DNA from 3 places in the Streptomyces sp. NPDC002776 genome. Region 2 is predicted to be linked to each of the others. Evidence: riboswitches for the same ligand, from Rfam matches in the RefSeq annotation. Region 2 holds a riboswitch; each other region holds the start of a gene.
The links. A riboswitch is a leader RNA that binds a small molecule or an ion and turns the genes downstream of it on or off. The one in region 2 is predicted to bind cyclic di-AMP.
Positions count from the first base shown of each region.

Region 1 (3,267 bases), on a different contig from region 2:
GCTCCCCGGCGGGGAACCGCAGTCGGTGCGTGCCGCTGGAGCGCTCGGTGTGCACGGCCGTGATCGCCCGCGCGCGTTCGCTGTCGCCGCGGGCCACCGCGTCCACGATCGCCCCGTGCTCCGCCCAGGCGTCCACGGGGGCGGCCGACGCCTCCACCGAGTACATCCAGGCGATCTTGTGCCGCAGCTGGGTCAGCATCGAGGTCAGGGCGGGGCTGCCGGAGGCCTGGGCGAGCGTCTCGTGGAACCAGCCGCCCAGGGAGCGCAGATCCTCGCTGTTGCCCCGCCTGGCCCGCTCCTGACCGAGCCGCACCAGGCCGCGCAGCACCTTCAGATGTGCCTCGGTGCGCCGCTGGGCAGCCCGGGCGGCGCCGAGCGGCTCCAGCAGCGAGCGCATCTCCAGCAGGTCGGCGGCCTCCTGCTCGGTCGGTTCCGCGACGCACGCGCCCGCGTGCCGCCGGGTCACCACGAAGCCCTCCGCCTCCAGCGTGCGCAGGGCCTCCCGGACGGGGACGCGCGAGACGCCGTAGCGGCGCGCGAGCAGTTCCTCGGTGAGTCGGCTGCCGCGCTCGTAGACACCGGCGACGATGTCGTCCCGGATCGCCGTGCATACCGAGTGCGCCGGAATACGCATGACCCGACCTCCGCTTTAATCCCCGTGAAACGTCGACAACTGACGTGTGTTCAGTGACTCTATTCCAATGAGCCGGAATTTCCGAAGGGGGGACGGAATCCATGCATATTTTTTGGACAGCGGGGGGTCGCAAACGCCAAAACCCCGGCTCGGTGAGCCGGGGTCCGGGCAGCGCGGGGCGGGTGCCGTCAGATGTTCACGCCGTGCGAGCGGAGGTAGGCGACCGGGTCGATGTCCGAGCCGTACTCCGCGCTCATGCGGGCCTCGAAGTGCAGGTGCGCCCCGGTGACGTTGCCGGTCGCGCCGGAGACGCCTATCTGCTGGCCCGGGGTGACGCTCTGGCCGACCGAGACGCCGACGGACGACAGGTGCCCGTACTGGGTGTACGTGCCGTCGTGCATCTTGATGACGACCTGGTTGCCGTACGCCCCGCCCCAGCCGGCCTCCACGACGGTGCCCATGCCGACCGAGCGGACGGGGGTGCCGGTGGCGGCGTGGAAGTCGACGCCGGTGTGGGTGCCGGAGGACCAGACGGCGCCGCCGGCCTTGTAGCTCGTCGAGACGTAGGAGCCGGAGATCGGGGAGACGAAGGTGTTCAGGCGCTTGCGCTCGGCCTCGCGGGCGGCGCGCTCCTTGGCCTCGCGGGCCTTCTCGGCCGCCTCGGCGGCCCTCTTGCGGGCGGCCTCCTCGGCCGCCTGCTTCGCCGCCGCCTCGTCGGCGGCCTGCTGCTGGGCGGCGGCCTGGGCGTCGATCTGCTGGGCGACCGAGTCGCCGATGGTGATGACGGGGGTGAGACCGGTCTGCTCGGGCGCGGCCTCCGCGGCGAGCGCCGGGCTCGCGAGGGTGCCGATGACGCCGGTGGTGGTGAGGGCCGCGACACCCGCCGCGCGGGCGGTGGTGCGCTGCATCCGGCTGGGACGTCGGTGCTTCCCGGTGGCGCGCGTGAACGCCATGTAGTGGCTGGTCCTTTCCTTCCCTCTCGCCTACCGGGTTAGCTGACGGGTTCGGAGCAGGAAGGTCTCCTACGGACCCCCTCGCTCACGCGCGGGCGTCCGATTCACCCCAGGGACTGCGATGGGTCCCCGGCTCCCCTGGCTCGCGCCGTACGGGGACTCGGCGATGACTGTCCGGTGCCGCGGGTGCGGCGCACTGCCTGACGAACAGCCCGGATGACGCTAAACGCCGCAACTTTCAATCCCCAAACGGATCGCGGTTTTTGTAGCGCACGCCACAGAGCAGACAGGCAACCTCTCCCTCAAATCGGACATGGAAGGGCCCTGGTGACGCTTCCGTCACCAGGGCCCCACACGCGCGTGACAGCACGTTCACATCCGAGGGTGTCTCTACTCGGCCGTCACGACGGTGACTTCACCGATTCCGAGGGGCTCGACGGCCTTCTTGATCTGCGCCGCGTCGCCGACGAGCACGGTCACCAGCCGGTCCACCGGGAAGGCGCTGACGACGGCCGCGGTGGCCTCCACGGTGCCGGTCTCGGCGAGCCGGCGGTAGAGCGTGGCCTGGTAGTCGTCCGGCAGGTGCTGCTCCACTTGGTCGGCCAGGGTGCTCGCCACGGCGGCGGCCGTCTCGTACTTCAGCGGCGCCACCCCGACGAGGTTCTGTACGGCGACGTCCCGCTCGGCGTCGGTGAGCCCGCCCTCGGCGAGGGTGCGCAGCACCCTCCACAGGTCCTCGAGCGCGGGACCGGTGTTGGGGGTGTCGACGGAGCCGCTGATGGCGAGCATCGCCGCGCCGGTGCCGTCGGGGGTGGAGCGCAGCACCTGCCCGAAGGAGCGCACCCCGTAGGTGTAACCCTTCTCCTCCCGCAGAACGCGGTCCAGGCGGGAGGTGAGGGTGCCGCCGAGGCAGTAGGTGCCGAGGACCTGCGCGGGCCACACGCGGTCGTGCCGGTCGGGGCCGACGCGGCCGATCAGCAGCTGCGTCTGGACGGCGCCGGGGCGGTCCACGATGACGACCCGGCCGGTGTCGTCGGCGGTGACCGGGGGCACCGGCCGGGGTTCGGCGGCGGAGCCGGTCCAGGAGCCGAGGGTGTCGGCGAGGAGCGCGTCGAGGTCGGTGCCGGTCAGGTCGCCGACGACCACGGCGGTGGCCGTGGCGGGGCGCACATGGCGCTCGTAGAAGGCGCGTACGGCCGCGGAGTCGATGGCGGCGACGGTCTCCTCGGTGCCCTGGCGCGGGCGGGACATGCGCGAGGTCGCCGGGAAGAGCTGCCGGGACAGCTCCTTGGCGGCGCGCCGGGAGGGGTTGGCCAGCTCGTGCGGGATCTCGTCCAGCCGGTTGCGGACCAGCCGTTCGACCTCGCTGTCGGCGAACGCGGGCGCCCTGAGGGCGTCGGAGAGCAGCCCGAGCGCCTTGGGCAGGCGGGAGACCGGCACTTCGAGGGAGAGCCGGACGCCGGGGTGGTCGGCGTGCGCGTCGAGGGTGGCGCCGCAGCGCTCCAGCTCGGCGGCGAACTCCTCGGCGGAGTGCTTGTCGGTGCCCTCGGAGAAGGCCCGCGCCATGACCGTGGCGACGCCGTCCAGACCGGCCGGCTCGGCCTCCAGGGGCGCGTCCAGCAGGATCTCGACGGCGACGACCTGCTGGCCGGGGCGGTGGCAGCGCAGGACCGTCAGGCC
Region 1 covers NZ_JBSFVG010000008.1:274,399-277,665, forward strand. Annotated here, with positions in the region: gene ACWD11_RS18880 (GntR family transcriptional regulator) at 1-634, opposite strand, end outside; gene ACWD11_RS18885 (M23 family metallopeptidase) at 823-1,587, opposite strand; cyclic di-AMP (ydaO/yuaA leader) riboswitch at 1,600-1,763, opposite strand; gene ACWD11_RS18890 (M16 family metallopeptidase) at 1,978-3,267, opposite strand, start outside.
Region 1: another riboswitch for cyclic di-AMP. It lies ahead of ACWD11_RS18885 (M23 family metallopeptidase); the one in region 2 lies ahead of ACWD11_RS02345 (NlpC/P60 family protein).

Region 2 (3,267 bases):
CGCAGCGCCCACCAGGCGCGAAGTGAGCGGAGCGCGAGGGAGCCGGACATGCGCCGATGCTAAGGAGCGCGGCGCGGCCGGCGAGGGGGCACGCGCGCGTGGGCGGGGAAACGGGGCACCGAATCACCCCCGCGCGCGTGCCGCGTCGATCAGGCCGGCCGGACCACGCTGTGGATCGAGCCCTCGCCGTCGTAGTAGACCGACTCCTCGCGGACGTACGTGCCGGGCTTCGGGGCGTGGATCATCATGCCGTTGCCGATGTAGATGCCCACGTGGGTTACGTCGTCGTAGAAGAAGACGAGGTCACCGGGGAGGGCGTTGGCGAGGGAGACCGTCGTGCCGGCCTCGACCTGGTCGTACGTGGTGCGCGGCAGGGAGATGCCCGCCGCGTTCCAGGCGGCCTGGGTCAGCCCCGAGCAGTCGTAGGAGTCGGGGCCCGTGGCGCCCCAGACGTACGGCTTGCCGATCTGCGCGCGGGCGAAGGCGATCGCCTTCTCGGCCTTCGTGGCGTAGGAGGAGTCCGCGGTGGCCTCGGAACCGGTGCTGCCGGTGGAGGTCTCCGTCGCACCGGAGGAGGGGCCGCTCTGCTGCTGGGCCGCCGCCTTTGCGGCCTCCTCGCGGCGCTGTTCCTCCGCCGCCTGCTGATCGGCCAGCTCGGCGGCCTTGCGCGCGGCCTCCTCCTGGCGCTTGCGCTCGATCGCGGCGAGCCGCGCCTTCTCCTCCGCCGTCAGCTGCGACAGCAGCTCCCGCGCGTCGGCGAGCTTCTTCTGGACCGTGGACTTGGCGGTCTTCAGATCGGTCTGCGACTCGTTCAGCGTTTGGAGGCTCTCGGTGGCCTCCTTGCGCTTCTTCATCGTCGCCGACTGCTCGGTGATGTAGTCGTCGACCGCTTCCTTCTGGCGGCCGGTCATCCGGCTCATCAGCTGGGTCTGGTCGAAGTAGTCCTGCGGGGTATCGGCGAGCAGGAAGGTCGCGGTGTCGGGGGCGGCGGCGCCGGTGCGGTACTGGGCGGCGGCGAAGGACCCGAGTTCCTCCCGCGCGTCGTTGAGCTTCTGGGTGCGCTCGGCGACGTCGTCGAGAAGGGTGTCGACCTGCTTGCGCTGCTTGGTGGTCCGCTCCTTGGCGGCGTTGTACTTCTCGGTCGCCGTCTCCGCCTGCCGGTAGAGGTCGTCGACCTTCTTCTCGACCTCTTCGAGGCTCGGCTTGTCGTCCGTGGCCGGGTTGGCGTTGGCCGTCTGGGACAGCAGGGCCACGGAGGTGAGGGCGGCCGTGGCAAGGGCGGGGGTCCGTATGCCTGCTACGCGCGTACCCGCGGGACGCGACTTGCGGTGCGACGCCAAGGGAGGCGACTCCTTCCAATGGTCCGCCTACCGAGTTAGCTGTCGGGTTCGGGCGGGTGGTTAGGAAGGGTTGCCCTACGACCGTGTCCCGTGCGGGAGTCGGGTCGATTCACCCCAATGTCGGTGGGTCCCCGGCTCGGCTGCCTGGGCGGCAGCGGACTCGGCGGAGGCCGCGCGGCCCGGCGAGGTTCGCCGGTGGGGGTCGTACGGCCTGTGCGGCACGGTAGCCAACTCGTGTGGCGCCTGTGAAGGTTGATGGGTGATATGCCCGATACATTTTCGTGACCTTGGGTCAGGGCATCGGCCGTCGTGATCGATCTGGCCGGATCTGCGGCGACCTGTCCGTCGGCCGGCTCCCGTCCGACGCTGTGACCAAGGTCTCCGCCGCAGGTGTACGGGGGTGAAGGCCCCCTGCCCGGCGGGCGTGACGCGACGATCCCCGGCCGCCGATCCGGGGGATGTTCTCAGGGCGGCGGCGGGCTGTCAGTGGGGAGCCCTAGACTCGGAGAGCGATGAGCAGCCTCTTTGACGACAGCTTCCTGGCGGACCTCCAGGCCCCTCGGGCCCATGCGGAGGAACCCCCGCCGCCGCCCGAGGACGATCACGCTCCGGAGTCGGTTCCGGACGATCTGTTCGGCGGGAAGTTCGACGTGCCCCCGGACCGGGACGCCTACTACCGCGACGGCGCCCCGCGCCCGGCCCTCGACGCGGCCGCGCTCATCGAGGGGCTGAACGAGAACCAGCGCGCGGCCGTCGTGCACTCCGGCACCCCGCTGCTCATCGTGGCCGGCGCGGGCTCCGGCAAGACGCGCGTGCTCACCCACCGCATCGCCCATCTGCTCGCCGCGCGGAACGTGCACCCCGGGCAGATCCTCGCGATCACCTTCACCAACAAGGCCGCGGGCGAGATGAAGGAGCGCGTGGAGCAGCTCGTCGGCCCGCGGGCGAACGCGATGTGGGTGATGACCTTCCACAGCGCGTGCGTGCGGATCCTGCGGCGCGAGTCGAAGAAGCTCGGCTTCACCTCCTCCTTCTCGATCTACGACGCCGCCGACTCCAAGCGCCTGATGGCCCTGGTCTGCCGTGACCTGGACCTCGACCCCAAGCGCTTCCCGCCGAAGTCCTTCAGCGCCAAGATCTCGAACCTGAAGAACGAGCTGATCGACGAGGAGGACTTCGCCGCCCAGGCCTCCGACGGCTTCGAGAAGACCCTCGCCCAGGCCTACGCGCTCTATCAGTCCCGCCTGCGCGAGGCGAACGCGCTGGACTTCGACGACCTGATCATGACGACGGTCCATCTGCTGCGCGCCTTCCCGGACGTCGCCGAGCACTACCGCCGCCGCTTCCGGCACGTCCTCGTCGACGAGTACCAGGACACCAACCACGCCCAGTACGCGCTCGTGCGCGAGCTGGTGGGCACCGCCGAGCACCCCGTCGACGTACCGCCCGGCGAGGACGACCTGCAGCCCGCCGAACTCTGCGTCGTCGGTGACGCCGACCAGTCGATCTACGCCTTCCGCGGCGCGACCATCCGCAACATCCTCCAGTTCGAGGAGGACTACCCGGACGCGACGACGATCCTGCTGGAGCAGAACTACCGCTCCACCCAGACGATCCTCACCGCCGCCAACGCCGTCATCGAGCGCAACGAATCCCGCCGCCCCAAGAACCTGTGGACCAACGCGGGCGCGGGCGCGCGCATCACCGGCTATGTCGCCGACACCGAGCACGACGAGGCGCAGTTCGTCGCCGACGAGATAGACCGCCTCACCGACGCGGGCGACGCGAAGGCCGGCGACGTCGCCGTCTTCTACCGCACCAACGCCCAGTCGCGCGTCTTCGAAGAGGTCTTCATCCGCGTCGGCCTGCCCTACAAGGTCGTCGGCGGCGTCCGCTTCTACGAGCGCAAGGAGGTCCGGGACGTCCT
Region 2 covers NZ_JBSFVG010000001.1:516,249-519,515, reverse strand. Annotated here, with positions in the region: gene ACWD11_RS02350 (tellurite resistance/C4-dicarboxylate transporter family protein) at 1-50, opposite strand, end outside; gene ACWD11_RS02345 (NlpC/P60 family protein) at 150-1,340, opposite strand; cyclic di-AMP (ydaO/yuaA leader) riboswitch at 1,348-1,501, opposite strand; gene pcrA (DNA helicase PcrA) at 1,853-3,267, shown strand, end outside.

Region 3 (3,267 bases), on a different contig from region 2:
GGTCCTCGTCGTGCTCGCCGCCGCCGACCGGGACCCCGAGCGGTTCGCCGACCCCGACACGCTCGACCTCTCCCGCCGCGACAACCAGCACCTCGGCTACGGCCACGGCATCCACTACTGCCTCGGCGCCCCGCTCGCCCGCCTGGAGGGCCAGACCGCACTGGCCACCCTCCTGCGCCGCCTCCCGGACCTCCGGCTCGCGGTGGAACCGGACGAGCTGCGCTGGCGCGGCGGCCTCATCATGCGCGGACTGCGCACCCTCCCGGTCGAGTTCACCCCGGTCGAGTTCACCCCGAGCGACTGAGCCGGCCGCCTCGACGGACCGTCAGGTCAAACCTGACACACCCTCAAGTCTGTGATCTTCACGTGATCTGCGCGGCATTAACTTGTGACAAGTGATCGTCTGCCGATACGTTCACTCGTCAGCGCGGCGCCTCGCGTCAACGGCGCCGCGCCGGTCCCCGCTGTCTTCGAAAGGCCCTCGCATGCTCTCCGGGAACGGTCGTCACCGTCGCCCCCGCCAGGCCCCGGCTCTCCTCGTCGCGGCCGGAGTGACCGGCTCCGCCATCGCCATCCCGCTCCTCGGCGCCTCGGGCGCCAGCGCGGCCGAGGGCACCACCTGGGACCGGGTCGCGGAGTGCGAGAGCGGTGCCTCCTGGAGCGAGGACAGCGGCAACGGCTACTACGGCGGCCTCCAGATCACCCAGGAGAACTGGGAGCGGTACGGCGGCACGCGGTACGCCGCCTCCGCGGACCAGGCCAGCCGCTCCCAGCAGATAGCCGTCGCCGAGCGCATCCTCGCCGACCAGGGCCTCGCCGCCTGGCCGACCTGCGGCCCGCTCTCCGGTCTCGACACCGAGTCGGGTTCGGTCGACATCGACACCGGCGTCGCGGAGGATGAGTCCGCTTCGCCCGAATCGTCGGAGTCCGCCAACTCCTCCGGCTCATCTGATTCGTCCGGTCTGCTGGACCCGCTCGACGGCGATTCCGCGGATTCGGAGCCCAGCTCCTCCCCGTCGACCGAGGCCACGGACAACTCGAACAACTCAACCAAGTCGGACAAGTCCTCCGAATCCACGGAGTCCGCCGAGTCGGTCGAGTCGTCACAATCCTCCGATACTGCCCCCTCCGTGGAGGCCGACAGTGAGTCCTCGGCCACTCCCGGGCGGGACAACCCGGACAACTCCGGCCGGATCGAGGGTGATTCCGCCCTCACCGACACCGGCTCCAGCGGCACCGGGCGCCACCGCGGCGAACCCGCCGACGAGAGCGCCGGCCGCAGCGGCGAGGAAGGCGCGTCGGACGGCTCGTACGTCGTCCGGGCCGGCGACAGTCTCGTCGGCATCGCCGACTCCCTTGACGTGAACGGCGGATGGCGCGGGCTCTACGCCGCCAACCAGGAGACCGTCGGCACCGATCCGGACCTCATCATCCCCGGTCAGACCCTTGAAGTAGGGGTCGAACCGGGCGAAAAGCAGCGGTAGTTCACGTCACGCTTCGCGCTGAATGTCCGGTTTGGCGAAAGTGTGGGATGAGTCTCAGAAGCCCTGATCGTCTTTGAAATTCGGCGGATCGCGTGTCTACCGTCGGGACCGCTCGTCAACACGAGCCCCGGCTGCCGCAACGCCGAATCCTGCCAGCGGCCGTACGGGAACAGTCGTCGCGTCATGCGCCGCAGGCAGGAGCGGGGGACCCAAGGTAGGCGCCGGGTCCGGCAGTCGAGGCGACTCGACACCGGAACCGGCTTGGGGTGAAGCCGCGCACCGCGAGGTGCACGGCCGGGCAACTCAACCGGCCCGAACCCGACAGCTCACCTCGCAGGCGTCGGTGAGGGGATCCACCATGCTGTTTTCCGGCAAGGGCAAGCACCGTCGTCCGTCCAAGGCCACTCGCGCCATCGCCATCGCCGGTGTCACCGGCGCCGCCGTCGCCGCTCCGCTGATGGCGGCCGGCAACGCCTCCGCCGCCACCGCCGCCGAGTGGGACGCCGTCGCCCAGTGCGAGTCCGGCGGCAACTGGTCCATCAACACCGGCAACGGCTACTACGGCGGCCTGCAGTTCTCGGCCTCCACCTGGGCCGCGTACGGCGGCACCCAGTACGCCTCCACCGCCGACCAGGCCAGCAAGGCCCAGCAGATCGAGATCGCCGAGAAGGTGCTCGCCGGTCAGGGCAAGGGCGCCTGGCCGCACTGCGGCACCGGCCTGTCGAGCGCCGCCTACACGGGCGGCTCCGGCACCGGCTCCAGCACCGGCTCCTCCTCCGAGAGCGGCACCGAGACCTCCACCCGCTCGACCGAGGAGCAGTCCGCCTCGCGTTCGACCGAGCGTCCGGCGCAGAAGCAGAAGACCGTCACCACCCCGACCGGCAAGAAGGTCAAGAAGGGCGACGGCGAGTACAAGGTCGCCACGGGTGACACCCTCAGCACCATCGCCGAGGAGAACGACGTCAAGGGCGGCTGGGAGAAGCTCTTCAAGCTGAACAAGGACATCGTGGCGGATGCCGACCTGATCTACCCCGGTCAGCAGCTGCACCTCAAGTAGTCCCGTAGCCGAACCACAGCGCGCTCATAGACGCCTGGTTCACACTGAAGACCTCGTGCGGGCCACCCCCGTCCCCACGAGCACCCCGCTCCGGTGCGTGTTCCCCCGTACGCACCGGAGCGGGGTTTTCTTTTCCGGTATGTCACCGTCCCTTTGTTCCGCTGCCGAACAATGGGTACCGTCTGTCCTTGTCCACGGGACGGTCGGTCGGCTGGCCTACGTCCCGCAGGCGGATAGGCTCTAGTCGCAAGGCTCACGTGCCCCGCACTTCCAGCGTCACATCCCAAGAAGGAGATGCTCGTGCCGTCCATCGACGTCGTCGTAGCCCGGGAAATCCTGGACTCCCGAGGCAACCCCACGGTCGAGGTCGAGGTCGGCCTCGACGACGGCAGCACGGGTCGTGCCGCCGTTCCGTCCGGCGCTTCCACCGGCGCCTTCGAGGCCATCGAGCTCCGCGACGGTGACCCCAACCGCTACCACGGCAAGGGTGTCGAGAAGGCCGTCCTCGCCGTCATCGAGCAGATCGGCCCCGAGCTGGTCGGCTACGACGCCACCGAGCAGCGCCTGATCGACCAGGCGATGTTCGACCTGGACGCCACCGACAACAAGGGCTCCCTCGGCGCCAACGCCATCCTCGGCGTCTCGCTCGCCGTCGCCCACGCCGCCTCCGAGGCCAGCGACCTGCCGCTGTTCCGCTACCTGGGCGGCCCGAACGCGCACCTGCTG
Region 3 covers NZ_JBSFVG010000020.1:28,175-31,441, forward strand. Annotated here, with positions in the region: gene ACWD11_RS30155 (cytochrome P450 family protein) at 1-304, shown strand, start outside; gene ACWD11_RS30160 (transglycosylase family protein) at 486-1,484, shown strand; cyclic di-AMP (ydaO/yuaA leader) riboswitch at 1,661-1,839, shown strand; gene ACWD11_RS30165 (transglycosylase family protein) at 1,843-2,541, shown strand; gene eno (phosphopyruvate hydratase) at 2,842-3,267, shown strand, end outside.
Region 3: another riboswitch for cyclic di-AMP. It lies ahead of ACWD11_RS30165 (transglycosylase family protein); the one in region 2 lies ahead of ACWD11_RS02345 (NlpC/P60 family protein).